DNA from 4 places in the Cellvibrio sp. GW822-FHT04B05 genome. Region 1 is predicted to be linked to each of the others. Evidence: predicted binding sites of a transcription regulator. Region 1 holds the regulator's gene; each other region holds the start of a gene.
What was found. The regulator LexA, encoded in region 1, represses DNA repair genes until DNA is damaged. The targets are predictions, from matches to a motif close to ACTGTNTNTANANACAGT.

Region 1 (3,893 bases):
TAACCCTCTCTACACCTGATTGCCGATTGCATCCCAAGCGGTTTTTATCTCGCCTAGCAAGCGCCCGCATTCGTCAAGATAGTCTGGATTATTCTCGTAGTTGGCTTGAGTCAAACGACGAATGATGTAGTCATAAAGCCCATCAAGATTGGCTGCGAGCGCGCCACCTTCATTGTCATTCAAACTGCCTTGCAATCCGCCGACAATAGCGACCGCTTTGCTAATCAATTCCCCTTTGCGGGCGATTTGGTTTTGCGCCATGGCGCCTTTAGCTTGGGCAATACGCTCCAATGCACCTTCAAACAACATTTGAATTAAACGATGAGGTGACGCAGTTTCAACACCAGAGTGAACTTTTACGCTGGAATAATTTTGTACGGCAGAATAAGCATTCATAAATCACCACAAATTGTTTGAATTTTGCATTGCTGTTGACGGCTCATACTGAATAATCAGTGACCGTATAAGCTAACGGCATAAACCCAAAAACCTTTAACCAGAATCCGGCAATAATGCAAAAAACTATCCTTATAACCGACACCTCAACAGGCATAGGGTTTTATATTGCTCATGGATTAAAAACTGCAAGTTACAGAATCATCGCCTCTTGCCGGACAACAGCAGATATTTGCGTTTGCAAAATGAGGGACTGGAATGCATGACGGATTGACCTTATGGATTCGGACTCAATCCAATGCGGTATTGCAGGGCATCTACTATGGCAGGGTGAAATAACCACCAGATTGAAAAACTATTGCACAACCCGAATTACTGTATATAATCACAACCACTGTACAAATAAACAGATTCAGGAGTGCATCATGTCTGACTTAACGCCGCGCCAGGAACAGGTACTACAACTTATTCGCCAGTATGCGGAAGAAACCGGTTATCCGCCGACGCGTGCTGAGATCGCCCGCATTCTCGGCTTTAAGTCAGCCAATGCCGCCGAAGAACATATCAAAGCACTTGCACGTAAAGGGGCCATCGAAATTATTCCGGGTGCTTCTCGCGGAATAAAACTGCCCGATGTGCAATCAGGTATTCCTATTATCGGTCGCGTTGCCGCTGGCAATCCGATACTCGCGCAAGAGCATATTGAAGACTACTGCAACATTCCCCAAAGCTTTTTCTCTCCCAGTGCCGATTTTTTCCTGCGTGTACACGGTATGAGCATGAAAGATGCGGGCATTCTTGATGGTGACTTACTGGCAGTTCATAAAACTGACCAGGTTAGAAACGGACAAATTGTTGTTGCACGTATAGGCGAAGAAGTAACCGTAAAACGCTTCAAGCGAGTCAGCAACAAACCACAAGTTGAACTCTGGCCGGAAAATCCCGAGTTCGATGTGATTCAGGTTGATATGCGTGATCAGGAATTCAGTATTGAAGGTCTTAGTGTAGGAGTGATTCGTCGTGACTAATCTTGCCCGTGTAATACCGCCAACCAGTACAGCCCGCCAGCAACCTGCGAGCGGCGTAACCGAGCTGGTACTAACCAGTGATTCACCCGAACAAGTCGCATTGCTTTTGCCTATGATTGCCTTCCTCAGCAATGCATGTAGCGATCGCTGGATTACCTGGATAGCACCACACAATATCAGCCGTGAGCTACTTGAATCCTACGGCGTTAATACGCGTTATATTCGGGTAATTCACTGCCAAAATCCGCAAACATTGCTGTGGATTACCTGGGAAGCATTGTCGGCTGGCAATAGCCATACAGTGATATCAAGCCCTGGAAAATTGACCGATAAAGAACTAGCTCAACTTGAACTGGCAGCCAAGACCGGTTCTTGCCAAGGATTATTGTTGCGGGTTCGCTGAGTGTTTTTAGTTACAGGATTTTTGCAGGACAAGCTTGCTTGGAGGATCGGAATAATGCAGGGAGGCAAAGAAAGCGTTTGTAGGTTTTTTGTAGATTCAAAGAATCAATTGTGTTATGAAGCGGTATACCCTTTCCTATTAGTGCAGCATCAACTTCTCAGTATCACTTAACTCCTCTACCAAATCGTCCAACATGGCTTCTGCCTGTTGGTCCGCAATATCACCTGCAGCTTCCATTCCTGCCTCAATCATTGCTTTAGCGACCAGAAACTTTTCTTCCCCCAGGAAAGCCAGCGATTCTTGTGAAAAACGGATTGTCACCAGAGGCTCATTGCTTTCATCGTCAGCACGCGCCAACGCAACGTCGCCATTCAACAGCTCAATAATTTCATAGAAAGATGACATAGGTACCTCAGTGTGAAACGGACGCGTATTCTAACACCCAATTAATCTAAAACCTATTTGCTACACTCCGGGATTAATGCGGTGAAGCAATAAGAAAGATACAGGAATCTGAGCCGTAGACTAACCATCCCTGCTCTGTTCGCGGTATAAATAACGCTTGCCCAGCCTGGTATCCACCAGCAGTGCCAACGCCATGTAAATCCAGATGTCCTTGTACCACTATCACAATTGCGTACTCATCACTGGTTAATAGATAGTCACCATCCAACTGAATGCGCTGAACTTCAAAGTCATCAAAATTGACTATACGCTCTACCCTCATCTGCTCTGTTACATCCAGAGTCTCGGATGGTTGAAGCATGGAAAAGCCCATATCAACCAGTTCAAGCGCATCCTCAGTATCCCAATGTTCCTGGGTCAAAACCTTCTGGGCAAAGCTTAGAATTTTCCGCTCATAAACGGGAGTCTGGAACTCGACTACCCTAACCCCATGTTGTAATGCGTGGGGCACTAATTTGGGAACGGTCACAACATCACCGACAACCAGAGGATATTTCGCAATAAAGCTATCCATTGCTCCACGTAACACCCCCTCTTTGCAAAATAGTTCTTTATTTTCAATAGATTGTGATAACCCGTTAATCCAACTTATTAATTGAGCAGTCCCTACCGCTTCATTGGGATCAAGTCCTGCATCGATTTTTTTGTCATCCAGCTTTTTATCCAGCGCACGCCGTACCTGCTCATATTCTTTAACCGCTGACAGGTAAGCCTGCCTGAACTCTTTATCGTTGTTGAAAAGCTGACGCTTTGCTCCAGAGAAGCCCAATTGGATAGCACCAACCCCTTCGGGCCATGCCTGTTGGTTGATATGGGTTACAACATAGACTTCTTGCTTTTCCTGATGTAGCTCGAAGTACAGATCGCCATAAATTTCATCGGCTAGAGGATCAAGCACCTTAAGTAAAATTAGCTGATGACTATCTTTTAATCCGAGTCGGCGAGGCATTAGTTCCAATAGCCAAGGTAAAGGTATATTACCTGCATCACCAACCACCTCAGCCTGACCGCGGCTTTCAATTCCCGTGTACCAAATCTCTTGCCCCCACGGCTTCGGAATATAAATAGGTGCGAGCAACCATGGTTCTGACATTACCAACCAAGGTAGCGAGTGAGCCTGTGAATATCTTTTAAGTGCACCGTCAGTATTTGTAAGTGATTGTATCTGCGCCAATAGTTCAGGTGTGCAAATGGCAATACAACCTTCAATCACCGGTGCAGAATTATGATCAAGACGTAACTGGATCAGCCCTAGCAAATCCAATGTGGGCTGCCTTGGGAAATAATATTGGGTATGGGTGAAATGAATAATGAGCTGTTGCTCCTGATAACCAGCATTTGTAGCAGCTCGTAAATGCTGTATTGATTGCTCAATTAGCAGCTCTGCGGTAGTGGTTTTGTCAGTGTAGTAATGGATCAATGCTTGTTTTCCGGCCTTTCAATATTAACGCGCAGTTTAACAGAGCCTCCCGGAGAAGTTGGTCGGGATTTTTTGCATGATTTTGTAACCCAAAAAAACAAAGGGCCAACCCAAGTTGACCCTTTATTGATTGAGTTGCATTGGAGCCTGGATTAATTCAAACGCTCCAATATCGTTGTAA
Region 2 (3,893 bases), on a different contig from region 1:
AGCCCGCACTGCTTTTTCATTTAAAGTATCAACACCGCTGGTTACAGAAGCAGTGACGGCTTCAATAGTTTCATTCGTTTTTATCAGCGCTTGCGAGCCGAGGTCTTTCATCTTGTCCAGCATATCTCTCTCCAAGAATTAATTTACTTTTGTTCGATTTCATCCACATCCACTTGTCCGCTCATGCGGCGGGTGAAATGGGACCAGCACATGCCTACTGCAAGCAGTGCGGCTAACAATATTTCAATTACCCAGGCGATTGCCGATATATTATCAACCCTGAGGAAGCCCCAATAAATAAACAGCCAAACCAAACAGGCGAAAAGCGCTGCCAACGCGATAATGCCTACCAGTCCAAGTGAATTTAATGTGGCCTTGAGATAAATGCCCCAGCCGATTAGCAGGATAATTCCTGCTATGACTACATAAGGGGTGATATGTTCGAGATCAAAACTGCGGTACAGCCAATGAAAATACGAATAGCCGCTTGGATTGTAACTGAGCAGTACCAGTAAAAGTGCGAAGAGAAATCGTAGTGCAACACCGGAGCTGGTTAGGTTCATAAAGAATTTCCTTTGATGATTTAAATTATTGTGAAAAATAACGGCGATATTTTATAAAGCCAATTTTTGCATCCGGGTCGTAACCCATGGCGGTGTAAAAGTCACGTGCATCGCGATTCTCGCTGCTGGTTTGCAAGATAATTTTGGAACAATCTTGCTCCAGGCAAAAAGCTTCGATGTAGTCCATCATGCTTTTACCGATACCCTCACGCTTGTAATCCGCATTGACCGCCACATTTTCTACCAGTGCAAAAGGCTGGTTGCCGAACATGACATCCTGGCACAGGCAGAGCAGGGCGGTTGCAAGTACATCGCCATCATCATCGCACACTAATAGATGGGTGTGCTCACTCTTGGCTATCGTCGCAATACGCTCCGGTAAAACAGTCGGCGTTGATAACGTATTCAGCTCGCTGTAAAGATTGTTAATGGCGTCGGCATCGGCTGCCTGCGCGCGGCGGATTGTTCGCATAATTCTCTCCTTAATGAGTCCGGCTTTAATGTTCCGGGTTCAGTATTAATCCTGCAGGTTTTATCAAAGCCATTGTTTGCGCGTCAAGCAATGGTTTTTGCATAAGGGGGCGATCTTGCGATATTGTTGCAATACTGTATTTGCATACAGTATTATTGGATGTCTTTTACTTGGCATCGCCACCATGAGTACTATCCTTGAAAAACTCCGCATCCTCTCTGATGCTGCCAAATATGATGCATCCTGCTCTTCCAGTGGGAGTAAGCGGGCGAATACTACCAAGGGGTTGGGGAATGCAGAGGGCATGGGGATTTGCCATAGTTACACTGAGGATGGCCGTTGTGTTTCGTTGTTGAAGATCTTATTTACCAATCATTGCATTTACGATTGTGCTTACTGTGTCAGCCGGCGTAGTAATGATGTCAAACGCGCGGCATTTACGGTCGAAGATGTTGTTGATCTGACGATTAATTTTTATCGTCGCAATTACATTGAAGGCTTGTTTCTCAGTTCGGGAATTTTTAAAAACGCGGATTACACCATGGAGCGCTTGGTGCGGGTAGCGCGGGCATTGCGTACGCAACATAATTTCAATGGCTATATCCATATAAAAGCGATTCCCGGTGCGAGTCCTGAGTTATTGCATGAAGCGGGGTTATATGCCGACAGGCTTAGCGTCAATATTGAAATTCCCTCTGAGGCCAGTTTGCAAAAGGTCGCGCCGGAAAAAAATTATAACGACATTATTACCCCGATGAATTATTTGCGCAGCACAAAAGAAAAATACGTTGATGAAAAGCCGCATATTAAAAATACACCACTGTTTTTACCTGCAGGTCAAAGCACCCAGATGATTGTAGGCGCTTCGCCAGAGAATGACCGACATATCCTGCATTTGGCCGATAGCCTTTATCGAACACAAAAGTTGAAGCGGGTTTACTATTCCGGCTACGTGCCGATTGCAACTGACAATCGCATGCCGGATCTAAAAGCGCCACCGCTGGTTCGTGAAAACCGTATTTATCAAGCAGATTGGTTGCTGCGTTTTTACGGTTTTGCTGTCGATGAGATTGTCGATGATAAACACCCGGATCTTGATCTTGAGATAGATCCCAAACTGGCTTATGCCTTGCGTCATCCGGAAAAATTTCCGGTTGATATCAACCGCGCCGATTATGAAATGGTGTTGCGTGTTCCCGGTATCGGCGTTAAATCGGCGCAGAAAATTGTCAGTTCCCGACGCCATCAACATTTGCATATGGATCATCTGAAAAAAATTGGCGTGGTATTGAAGCGGGCACGCTATTTCATTAGCTGTCCTGGTTTGGTAGTTAAGCCGGGAAATTTTCAGGCAGAAAACATACGCCAGGCAATTATTGCCAGTGACAGGGTGCCAGCCGCTGCGCAGTTAGGTTTGTTTGGGTAGTTGTTTAGGCAATTTTTTAGGTGATTTTTTAGGTGATTTTTTAGGTAGTACCATGGTATTTATTTATGATGGTAGTTATGAGGGTTTGCTCAGCTGCATTTTTGTTATCTTCAAAGAGCGCATAGCTCCGATAGCAATTAGCACAGAAGAGAATCATCAACTTACCTTGCTGGATACGGCCAGGCATATTGCTACCCATGAAGACTGGGCGGCACGTGTGCTTAAAGGAATTGATGAGCGAACCAACGGATCTGCATCTGCGCTAGCCTACAAGATATTTTTATCCGAATTACCGTTGAGTGAAATGTTGGTTTATCAGGTGGTGCAGGCCATTATCCGGCATGGCGACGAGACTATACTGGAAAATTTTGCCAATCCTTTTATTTTAAAAGCGGCCCAGATTGAGAAAATGATTCATCGCGAAGTGCATCGTATGCACGCCTTTGTGCGCTTTCAAAAAAGTCGTGATGGATTTTTTTATGCCGCCATCGATCCGGATTTTAATGTGTTGCCATTAATTGGCGGTCACTTTGAGCGACGCTACGCCAATCAGCATTGGCTAATATTCGATGCCAAGCGCCATTACGGGTTGTACTACAATCAAGAGAAGATGTTATTCGTGAGTCCGGACGATCCTGTATTCGCGATAAGCGCAAGCGCGCTTGAAGATGATTCGTTTCAGGATGAGCGGGAGAGGGAATATCAGGCACTGTGGAAAAATTATTTTCAAGCGGTCAATATTCGTGAGCGAAACAACACCAAATTGCATTTGCGTCACATGCCACGGCGCTATTGGAAATACCTGACAGAAAAATTGTGACTTGTAAGGATGATTTCCTCTCTCAATCACATCTGATAAAACCACTATTTATTAAGCGGCTGTATTAAAACCCAAGGCTTTATAACTACTGCCCAAACCAGTGAATTTTGCTCGTACCAGGTTTGCGCTTGGGTATCTTTTACTGCATCGACCAATCCTGCATCCATCCAGGCTTTAATTTGTGCGGCATTATCGGCAACGATTTGTGCGGCGACGTGCGTTAAGTCTAGAGTAGGGTCTACGGCGATTGCATTGCCACTCGCAAAAAATCGCTGGAGTTCGTACCAGTGGATTTGTGCGGTTTCCAAATTGATTTGTTGTTCGATTTCGTTTGTCATGGTTACCTCGGATTGTTAACCCCACCCTAACCCTCACGGCTGCGCGCCCCGCTTAAAAGAGGAGGGGACATTTAATCCCTGCCGTAAGGAGCTGTGATGTGTTGCTCCTCCCGCTGACAAGTAGGGAAGGGGTTAAGTTATTTGCTCATCGCCTTTGCGACTTTTGAGTTGGTTGGTTTATTTAATACTGTGCTAATGATATTTCCTGCATGGATTAATTTTTCCAAATTCACACCATGTTCAATGCCCAAACCATTTAACAAATAAACCAAAT
Region 3 (3,893 bases), on a different contig from region 1:
ACTCTCTTAATCGCCGTGAAAATACGTTCCAACTAAATACTTCAACTCATTATTAACGGCAGTTAATCCTGACTGTCGAGTATTCTTTTATTTTTTGGAGAACAATATGTCCCGAACTAAAGCCGATTCGCTCATTATTTTAGAGACAGATTATCAACGCCTATTGCAATTAATTGAACAAAATGACACACCAGCAGCCGACCTGCTGGATACAGAAATCAGCCGCGCGGATATTGTCAAAGCCAGGGATTTCCCTAACGATGCTGTCACTATGGAATCGGTAGTGACTTTTATTGATCTGGATTCAAACGACGAGAAGACAATCAGCCTGGTTTATCCTGCGAATGCGAATGTCGATGAAATGAAAATATCCATTTTATCACCGGTAGGAAGTGCATTAATTGGCTTAAGAATTGGTGGGGAAATCGATTGGCCGGTACAAGGAAAGGTGCGTCGCTTGAAAGTAGTGACAGTAGTGCAACCTGAAAAACACCTGGTTAATTAAACCAGTTATCTATTCAGGGGTAGAGAGTCAGAAGTAGTGAGGACAATCGTGAATTATGGCCAAGGTGCCGGAGTGACGTTTACATATTGTGCGCCACCTTCTGACGGCTCAGGTTCGGTTTTCTGTGGGTTAATACCGTATGCCACCTTGCGAAAGTTTTCACGCACTTCGGCAAAATCTGCATCGCATAAAGGTGTATCTTTGTTAGGTGAATTTTCAATCACCCATGCGATAAGTTCATTGATTTTACCATTTACCGCCATGGCAAAACTCAATTTTTCCGATGCTTTAGGCATATGAATTACTCCCATCATTAATCACTCCCATAAGTCATTTACCTCACAAATAAATCATTCACTTCCAGAAAATGAATACGCATCAATTCCTGTCTCAATTTGCTACCAAACGTGCAGCCAAAAAACCTGCTATTGCCGCTACCGCAGTCACAACAGCGCCCCATACAATATCGACTGATGTAAGGGATATAGACCAATCCTTGAAGGTAGCCATATTAGTCAAATCGTAACTTGCATAGGCAATTAGCCCCACTAGCAACCCAAGGCTAACTGCAAGTATCCAACTCTGTTCGCGCAGAACAGGACTAATCGCAAAAACCACTAATCCAACCAAATACAAAAGATAAAAAATCACGGCAGGGATCATTTTTACTTGTATGGTCATAAGGTCACCCATCTGCATTTGATAAAAATCTTTTGCCACTACCGTTCGTTGACTAAATATACGCCAATACACAAAATACAATCAGTGCACCCGGATAAGCAGCAACACTACGAAATGCTCTCTTCCCTGATGACTTATCCATTAATATCCTAAAAATGGAACTTCACATGCTCACCTTTGGGCTTGAAATGATTACCGCTAATCTTTGCTTTGGCCATCGCAAAAAGTTGCAACATTTTATTGGTATCAGCATCCCAATATTCAGCAGAATACGTTGAGAATTTGATAAGTGATAAATGCGGATCATTAGGCCCTAACGGAAACCAGGCTTCGACCATTGGGTTCCATAATTGCCTGGCTTTATAAACATCTTTCACCAGCAACGCATCACCAGACATGCTTACATACATATTGTCGGATGGGCTGGAAAAACTGATATTGATTGCGGGCTGGCGATACAAATCTTCTGCGACCTGACTGTCATCAGAGGTAAAAAACCAGAGTGTGCCATCGTCATCAATTGCCTGATGAGTCATTGGGCGACTCAACAAATTATGGTCGGCACTCATCGTTGTCATCATACAAAACTGTATGGGATCAATTTTTTCGCGCAATCTGCTAATTGGGCTTTCAATGAGTTCAAACACTGGAAAATCCCCTATTTATATACAACTGGCATAAACAGCGCTTAATTCGTCCATTTCGCACCTTGGTGGTATCGACAATAGGCAAAATAAAATCCTGTCTCTGTGCGTTATTTAACTTTCAAGCGCAGTAAATAAACTTATTTCCGCATTCAGGACTTTGGAAACCGGACAACTTTTCTTTACTTCGTTGGCGATTTTTTCAAACTCCGCTTTATCAATGCCAGGCACCTTTGCATGTAGATCAAGATGTACTGCTGTAATAGTGAATTCCTTTCCTGATTGTTCCAGCGTCACTTCCGCATTGGTTTGTAATTGCTCAATGGTTAGTTTCATTTCTGTCAAGCGCGCTGCCAATGCCATAGTGAAACAGCCTGCATGCGCTGCACCAATCAACTCTTCAGGGTTAGTGCCCGGGCCATCTTCAAAGCGGGTATTGAAACCATATTGAGCGTTTGAAAGTACCTTACTCTGGGTAGAAATATGGCCTCTGCCCTCTTTTAAAGTACCGGTCCAGACTGCTGCTGCGGTGCGTAACATAATGAATTCTCCCGGTTATAAACTTAAATGCCAGCCACATTCTGAGCTGGTTTCGTTAGTGGTAACCATCGCAATTGCGGTCAAAAATGTCTGTGCGGTAACTAACGCGAATGAGCCCATCATTGATTCCAACTGCCATCACACGAGCCAATACAGAATTAATGGAAGCACGGCTCGATTACTGTATTAACATACAGTATAATTGCATATCCCTGATCATTATCACGAATGGGCGTCAGAGGATTTGCACTACTCGCACTAGCACAACTGAGAGGAGTCTTATTTTAATGTCCAACACGTCCAACATATGACCCGAACATCCGGATTTGCCCTGTAATGAACCAATCTCCAGTCAGTACGCCCGATCTCGCAGCAGATTATTACCTCAGCAATTTCCACTTTTTGGTGAGCTGGGTGTTGCAACGCTACGAAGATTTACTCAGCACCGATGAATGCCATTTTCTGACGTGTTTCCAACAACTGCCACATGCCAGCCAATGCTTATTGGTACGTTTATCCAGCCGCAAAGGCCTATTGTTTCGCCGCGATAAATTGCACTATGCCGAGATAGATTCCATCGAACTGGCAGCGTCAGAACTGATTGCAGTTGGCATGCTAAGCAATAACAAATTACTCAGCATTCATGAAGTGGCCAATGCACTTACCAAAACCGAGTTGCTCAGTGTTTTTGGTGAGTATTTGCCGGGTGCCAAACAGGCACGCAAAGAAGAATTGATTACCCAACTGACTGGGTTATTCCCGGAATCCAAGACTTGGGCTGATTGGACGAGCAATCAATTCGGAGACATTTACCACCTGGATAACCAATCAATTATCAATAACTTGTTGCTGTTATTTTTTGGCAATGCCTATCAAAACCTAACCGAATTCGTATTGCAGGATCTAGGGCTATACCGCTATGAAAATTACACTATTGATCACCAGCACCGTATTTTTAAAGATCGCGCAGAATTGGAGCAATACCAACAATTAATTCAATTGCGCGATGAACTGCAACTCGCCACAGAAATAGAACATTTAACCAGCATTGCCAATCATATTCCCGCGCCGTTGAATCATGCAGGATTGCAGCGGCGTCGGGCGCGTTTGTGTAATCAATTAGCTTATGAATTGGAGCGCACTAACGAACATACACTTGCACTACAACTCTATTGCCAGAGCCATTTGCCGCCCGCGCGCGAACGCCGAATCCGCTTACTGGAAAAACAGGGCGATATTACCGACGCATGGCAGCTGCTTGATGAAATCCTGACTTCACCTTGCGATGAACATGAACTGCAAGTTGCCCAGCGCATGGCGCCGCGCCTTGCTAAAAAAGTGGGTGAAGCTATTATCAAGCGAGCTCCCTCACCGGTTATCGTGCAACAATTAATCCTGCCACAGTCAGTCGATGAAAATAACAATATCCTGCGTGTTGAGGAAGCAGTGAAGCAATTCGCCCACATTGATGAATCGCCCTGCTTTTATGTCGAGAATTTATTGCTGACCGGTTTGTTTGGTTT
Region 4 (3,893 bases), on a different contig from region 1:
TTTGATTAAAGGGACACTACTTTAACTTAATTACCATCCCCTTGATTTTATGTGAAATTCAAACTGCATTTCACATTAATACATACAGCATAGTGAGCGGCGTTAGCGGATGCAAGCAATTGCGCTTAACCATAAAAGCCTCCGCTACCAATAGGATAACGAAGGCTTTTTTTATCTTTTAAAGGTAACTAGATTTCTGCATCTTCAGTCACTTCATTATTGCCGCCTGGACTAAGTGAGAGTGCTGGAGTTGCAAGGAGTTCCGTTCTTACTTTGTGCTCTAACTCTTTGGAGATAACCGGATTCTCTTGCAAAAACTTCATTACATTGTTTTTACCTTGACCAATTTTGTTCCCTTGGTAGCTATACCAGGCACCCGCCTTATCAATAAGCCCCAGCTTCACACCGTAATCGACAATCTCCCCCATACGGTTAATACCTGAACCATAAAGAATTTGGAACTCAGCTTGCTTGAAAGGAGGTGCAACCTTGTTTTTTACCACTTTCACACGGGTTTCAGAACCGATAACCTCTTCACCTTCTTTTACAGCGCCGATGCGACGGATATCCAAGCGCACCGAGGCATAGAATTTAAGTGCATTACCACCAGTTGTTGTTTCGGGGTTACCAAACATCACGCCAATCTTCATCCGAATTTGGTTGATGAAGATCACCAAACAGTTGGCATTTTTGATATTACCGGTAATTTTACGTAACGCTTGCGACATCAGACGAGCCTGCAAACCTACGTGGTGATCCCCCATCTCACCTTCGATTTCCGCGCGCGGAGTCAAAGCCGCCACCGAATCTACAACCAATACATCAACAGCACCGGAGCGCACCAACATATCGGTTACCTCCAATGCTTGCTCGCCTGTATCCGGCTGGGAAATAATCAAATCTTCAACATTAACACCCAATTTAGAAGCGTAAATAGGATCAAGCGCATGTTCAGCATCAATAAATGCACAAGTGCCGCCAGCGCGCTGGGCTTCTGCGATCACTTGCAAAGTGAGGGTTGTTTTACCGGAAGATTCAGGGCCATAAATTTCGATGATACGGCCTTTAGGCAGACCGCCAATTCCCAAAGCGACATCAAGGCCAAGAGAACCAGTAGAAATTGCAGGAATGGCGACTTGTTCTTTGTCGCCCATACGCATCACAGTACCCTTACCAAATTGACGTTCGATTTGGCTTAATGCGGCCTGCAGCGCTTTCTCTTTATTCGCATCCATCTGACACCTCAACATAAAATAATGAAAACAGTTTATGAAATCTTTTAACTATCTATTTTTGCCATGCGGTAAGGCTAACTCCACACTTTGTTGGTGATAGCATACACGAAAAAACTGTATGCGCAAACAGTACTAGCAATTTATACAGTAGTTGCTTATTCCTCGTGCCTATAGCCTGAAAAGTAATGTTTCAACGTTTAGCTAAAGCGCTTATCATGTGCCCCCATTAAGCCGCCTGAACGTCATCGGATAACATGAGCCAACACAGCCAACACCAAGCCATTATGTTTGCCGACGTCTCCGGAAGTTCGGCGCTGTATAAGCGGGTGGGCAACGAAGAAGCCAAAGCGATTATTGATGAAGCTGTGCATTTTATGACAGCACTGACCATTGTTCACGAAGGAACGCTGGTTAAAACAATCGGCGATGAAATTATGGCGCGTTTTACGGAGGTCAATCAGGCCTGCGAAACCGCCATTGCCATTCAACAACGCAGCATTAAAGAACCTCGCCTCAAGGATTTAGGGATACGCATCGGAATCGCTTATGGCGAGGTACTAATTACCACCAATGATGTTTTTGGCGATAGGGTTAACGATGCCGCGTGTGTTGCGCGCATTGCCCGCGCCAATCAGATTGTACTCACACAATCCGTTGTAGATGTGCTTGGAAGCACCTTGCGCCACGATTGCCAAATGTTTGATCGCATCAACATTAAAGGCGAAACCGAGAAGACGTTGATCTATCGCCTGGAGTGGGAGCACTCGGGGAAAGACAACCGCGCTACGATGGTAATGCCCATTCACGATGTCACCCGTTTCGTTGATAAATTTCAATTAGAATTGGTGTTGAATGACCGCACCATCGGCTTGTTACCGGAACAAACCCCTTTTCAGATCGGGCGCGACCCGCACAAATCACAACTGCTGATCGAAACTGAGTTTGCCTCGCGTGAACACTGCCACATTGAATTTCGTCGCGGCAAATATGTATTGGTCGATCATTCAACCAATGGCACCTACGTATATGTTGATGAGCAGGCGCCGATTTATTTGCGCCGGGAAGAATTGCCTTTACAAGGCCAGGGATTCATTGGCCTTGGTCAAATCGTTACCGCCACTACGCCTTGGGCGCTGCATTTCAGAGTGTGAAATTACCCGTCATGGATACAACAACAATCGAATACTCAACTCCCGGGTTGCTGCGCCGATTTGCAGCGATGGTGTACGACAGCTTGCTACTCATGGCTATCAGCATTTTATATGGTGCAATTATGACCGGGATTAACGTAGCCATTAAAGGAGTGCCTGCAACAGGAGAACGCATCACTTGGGGAGCATTCGGTGTAGTCGTTTTTGTCGGCTGGATAATAACGATCGGCTACTTCTTTTGTTATTTTTGGCATAAATCAGGGCAAACACTGGGAATGAAAACCTGGCGAATGAAAGTCGTCAATAATGACGACCTCAATTGCCCAAGCTATACGCAATGTATTATTCGCTTTCTCTGCGCTCCATTTTCGCTCTGTCTGTTAGGCATCGGCTATTGGCTGATGTACACCAACCCCGAACGCCAAACATTGCATGATAAAATCAGCAAAACACGGACATTGCTGCTTGTAAAAGAAGTAAAAAAATAATCGGTTTTATCTCGCCCTGTTGAGCAAATAAATTCCTAATGCGATACACAATACGATTGGAATTAGTACTGCGATTAGCGGCGGGAATCCAAATACCAAGCTGGATGGACCGAGCAGTTTTTGTAGTAACAAAAAGCAAATACCAAATACCACACCGGTAAAAATCCGCTGCCCCATTGTTACACTACGCAATGGACCAAAGACAAATGAGATAGCAATTAATACAAGAGCAGCTGTTGCGATTGGCTGCAAAAGTTTTTGCCAGAAGGCCAAGCTGTAATTGCTCGCTTTAAGATTTTGCGCTTCCAGATAATTGGTATAGTAATGCAGGTTGCGCATGGAAATATCTTCTGGTGCAAGCACAAGAATATTGAACAACTGCGGTGTTAACGGTGTTTCCCAACGACGCGTTGCCACTAATTCATTCTGCACAGCATCGTCATTCAACACGGTAATTGAGATATCTTTTTCCTCCCAATAACCATCCTGATAAACCGCTTCTTTGGTAAAACTGGCCGATTCCAATTGGTGTTGGTCGTTAAACTTGTAACGTGTTAGACCGTAAATAACCCCGTTGGGTAGCACCGCGCTGACATACATAAATTCATTGCCTTCACGATTCCACACTTTTTGCGGCGCCTGCTGGGTGATGTTGTACTTTAGAAAATGCCGACGGTTGTCGGCCATTTGTTCGGTGTAGGGCGCAACAAATTCACCCAACAGTAATGCGATAGCAATGAACACCAAAGCGGGACGCAAAGCAATCCAGGCAATACGTTTTACCGATACACCGGCAGACCGCACGATAGTTAATTCGCTAGTACTGGCTAGCAGACCAAGGCCGGCAAGGCATCCAATCAAGCAAGCGTAAGGAATTAAATCGTACAAACGGCGCGGTACGGTGAGTACCATATAATAAAATGCTTCCGGTGCGGTGTATGTCTGGGTTACTTTTTCCAGTTGGCTAATCAAACCGAAAATAAAATCCAGAGCAATAAAGACCAGCAATGTCAGGGCGA

Region 2: AC1RJL_RS09785 (putative DNA modification/repair radical SAM protein) is a predicted target of LexA. The motif match lies at 1,169-1,186, and genes of this name have one in related genera.
Region 3: AC1RJL_RS18650 (VRR-NUC domain-containing protein) is a predicted target of LexA. The motif match lies at 2,551-2,568, and genes of this name have one in related genera.
Region 4: recA (recombinase RecA) is a predicted target of LexA. The motif match lies at 1,349-1,366, and genes of this name have one in related genera.

Annotation. Positions count from the first base shown of each region.
Region 1 covers NZ_JBXAMU010000005.1:65,157-69,049, reverse strand. Annotated here, with positions in the region: gene fliS (flagellar export chaperone FliS) at 10-396, opposite strand; gene lexA (transcriptional repressor LexA) at 822-1,424, shown strand; gene AC1RJL_RS16090 (cell division inhibitor SulA) at 1,417-1,827, shown strand; gene AC1RJL_RS16085 (hypothetical protein) at 1,966-2,232, opposite strand; gene AC1RJL_RS16080 (hypothetical protein) at 2,306-3,712, opposite strand; gene fadA (acetyl-CoA C-acyltransferase FadA) at 3,865-3,893, opposite strand, start outside.
Region 2 covers NZ_JBXAMU010000002.1:994,143-998,035, reverse strand. Annotated here, with positions in the region: gene AC1RJL_RS09800 (hypothetical protein) at 1-123, opposite strand, end outside; gene AC1RJL_RS09795 (DUF6524 family protein) at 144-563, opposite strand; gene AC1RJL_RS09790 (GNAT family N-acetyltransferase) at 589-1,035, opposite strand; gene AC1RJL_RS09785 (putative DNA modification/repair radical SAM protein) at 1,220-2,461, shown strand; gene AC1RJL_RS09780 (TIGR03915 family putative DNA repair protein) at 2,514-3,281, shown strand; gene AC1RJL_RS09775 (DUF2288 domain-containing protein) at 3,326-3,619, opposite strand; gene AC1RJL_RS09770 (hydroxymethylglutaryl-CoA lyase) at 3,757-3,893, opposite strand, start outside.
Region 3 covers NZ_JBXAMU010000006.1:133,066-136,958, forward strand. Annotated here, with positions in the region: gene rnk (nucleoside diphosphate kinase regulator) at 107-505, shown strand; gene AC1RJL_RS18630 (hypothetical protein) at 559-819, opposite strand; gene AC1RJL_RS18635 (DUF2177 family protein) at 896-1,225, opposite strand; gene AC1RJL_RS18640 (pyridoxamine 5'-phosphate oxidase family protein) at 1,336-1,833, opposite strand; gene AC1RJL_RS18645 (OsmC family protein) at 1,945-2,370, opposite strand; gene AC1RJL_RS18650 (VRR-NUC domain-containing protein) at 2,707-3,893, shown strand, end outside.
Region 4 covers NZ_JBXAMU010000002.1:170,595-174,487, forward strand. Annotated here, with positions in the region: gene recA (recombinase RecA) at 189-1,235, opposite strand; gene AC1RJL_RS06370 (adenylate/guanylate cyclase domain-containing protein) at 1,490-2,386, shown strand; gene AC1RJL_RS06375 (RDD family protein) at 2,398-2,874, shown strand; gene lptG (LPS export ABC transporter permease LptG) at 2,881-3,893, opposite strand, start outside.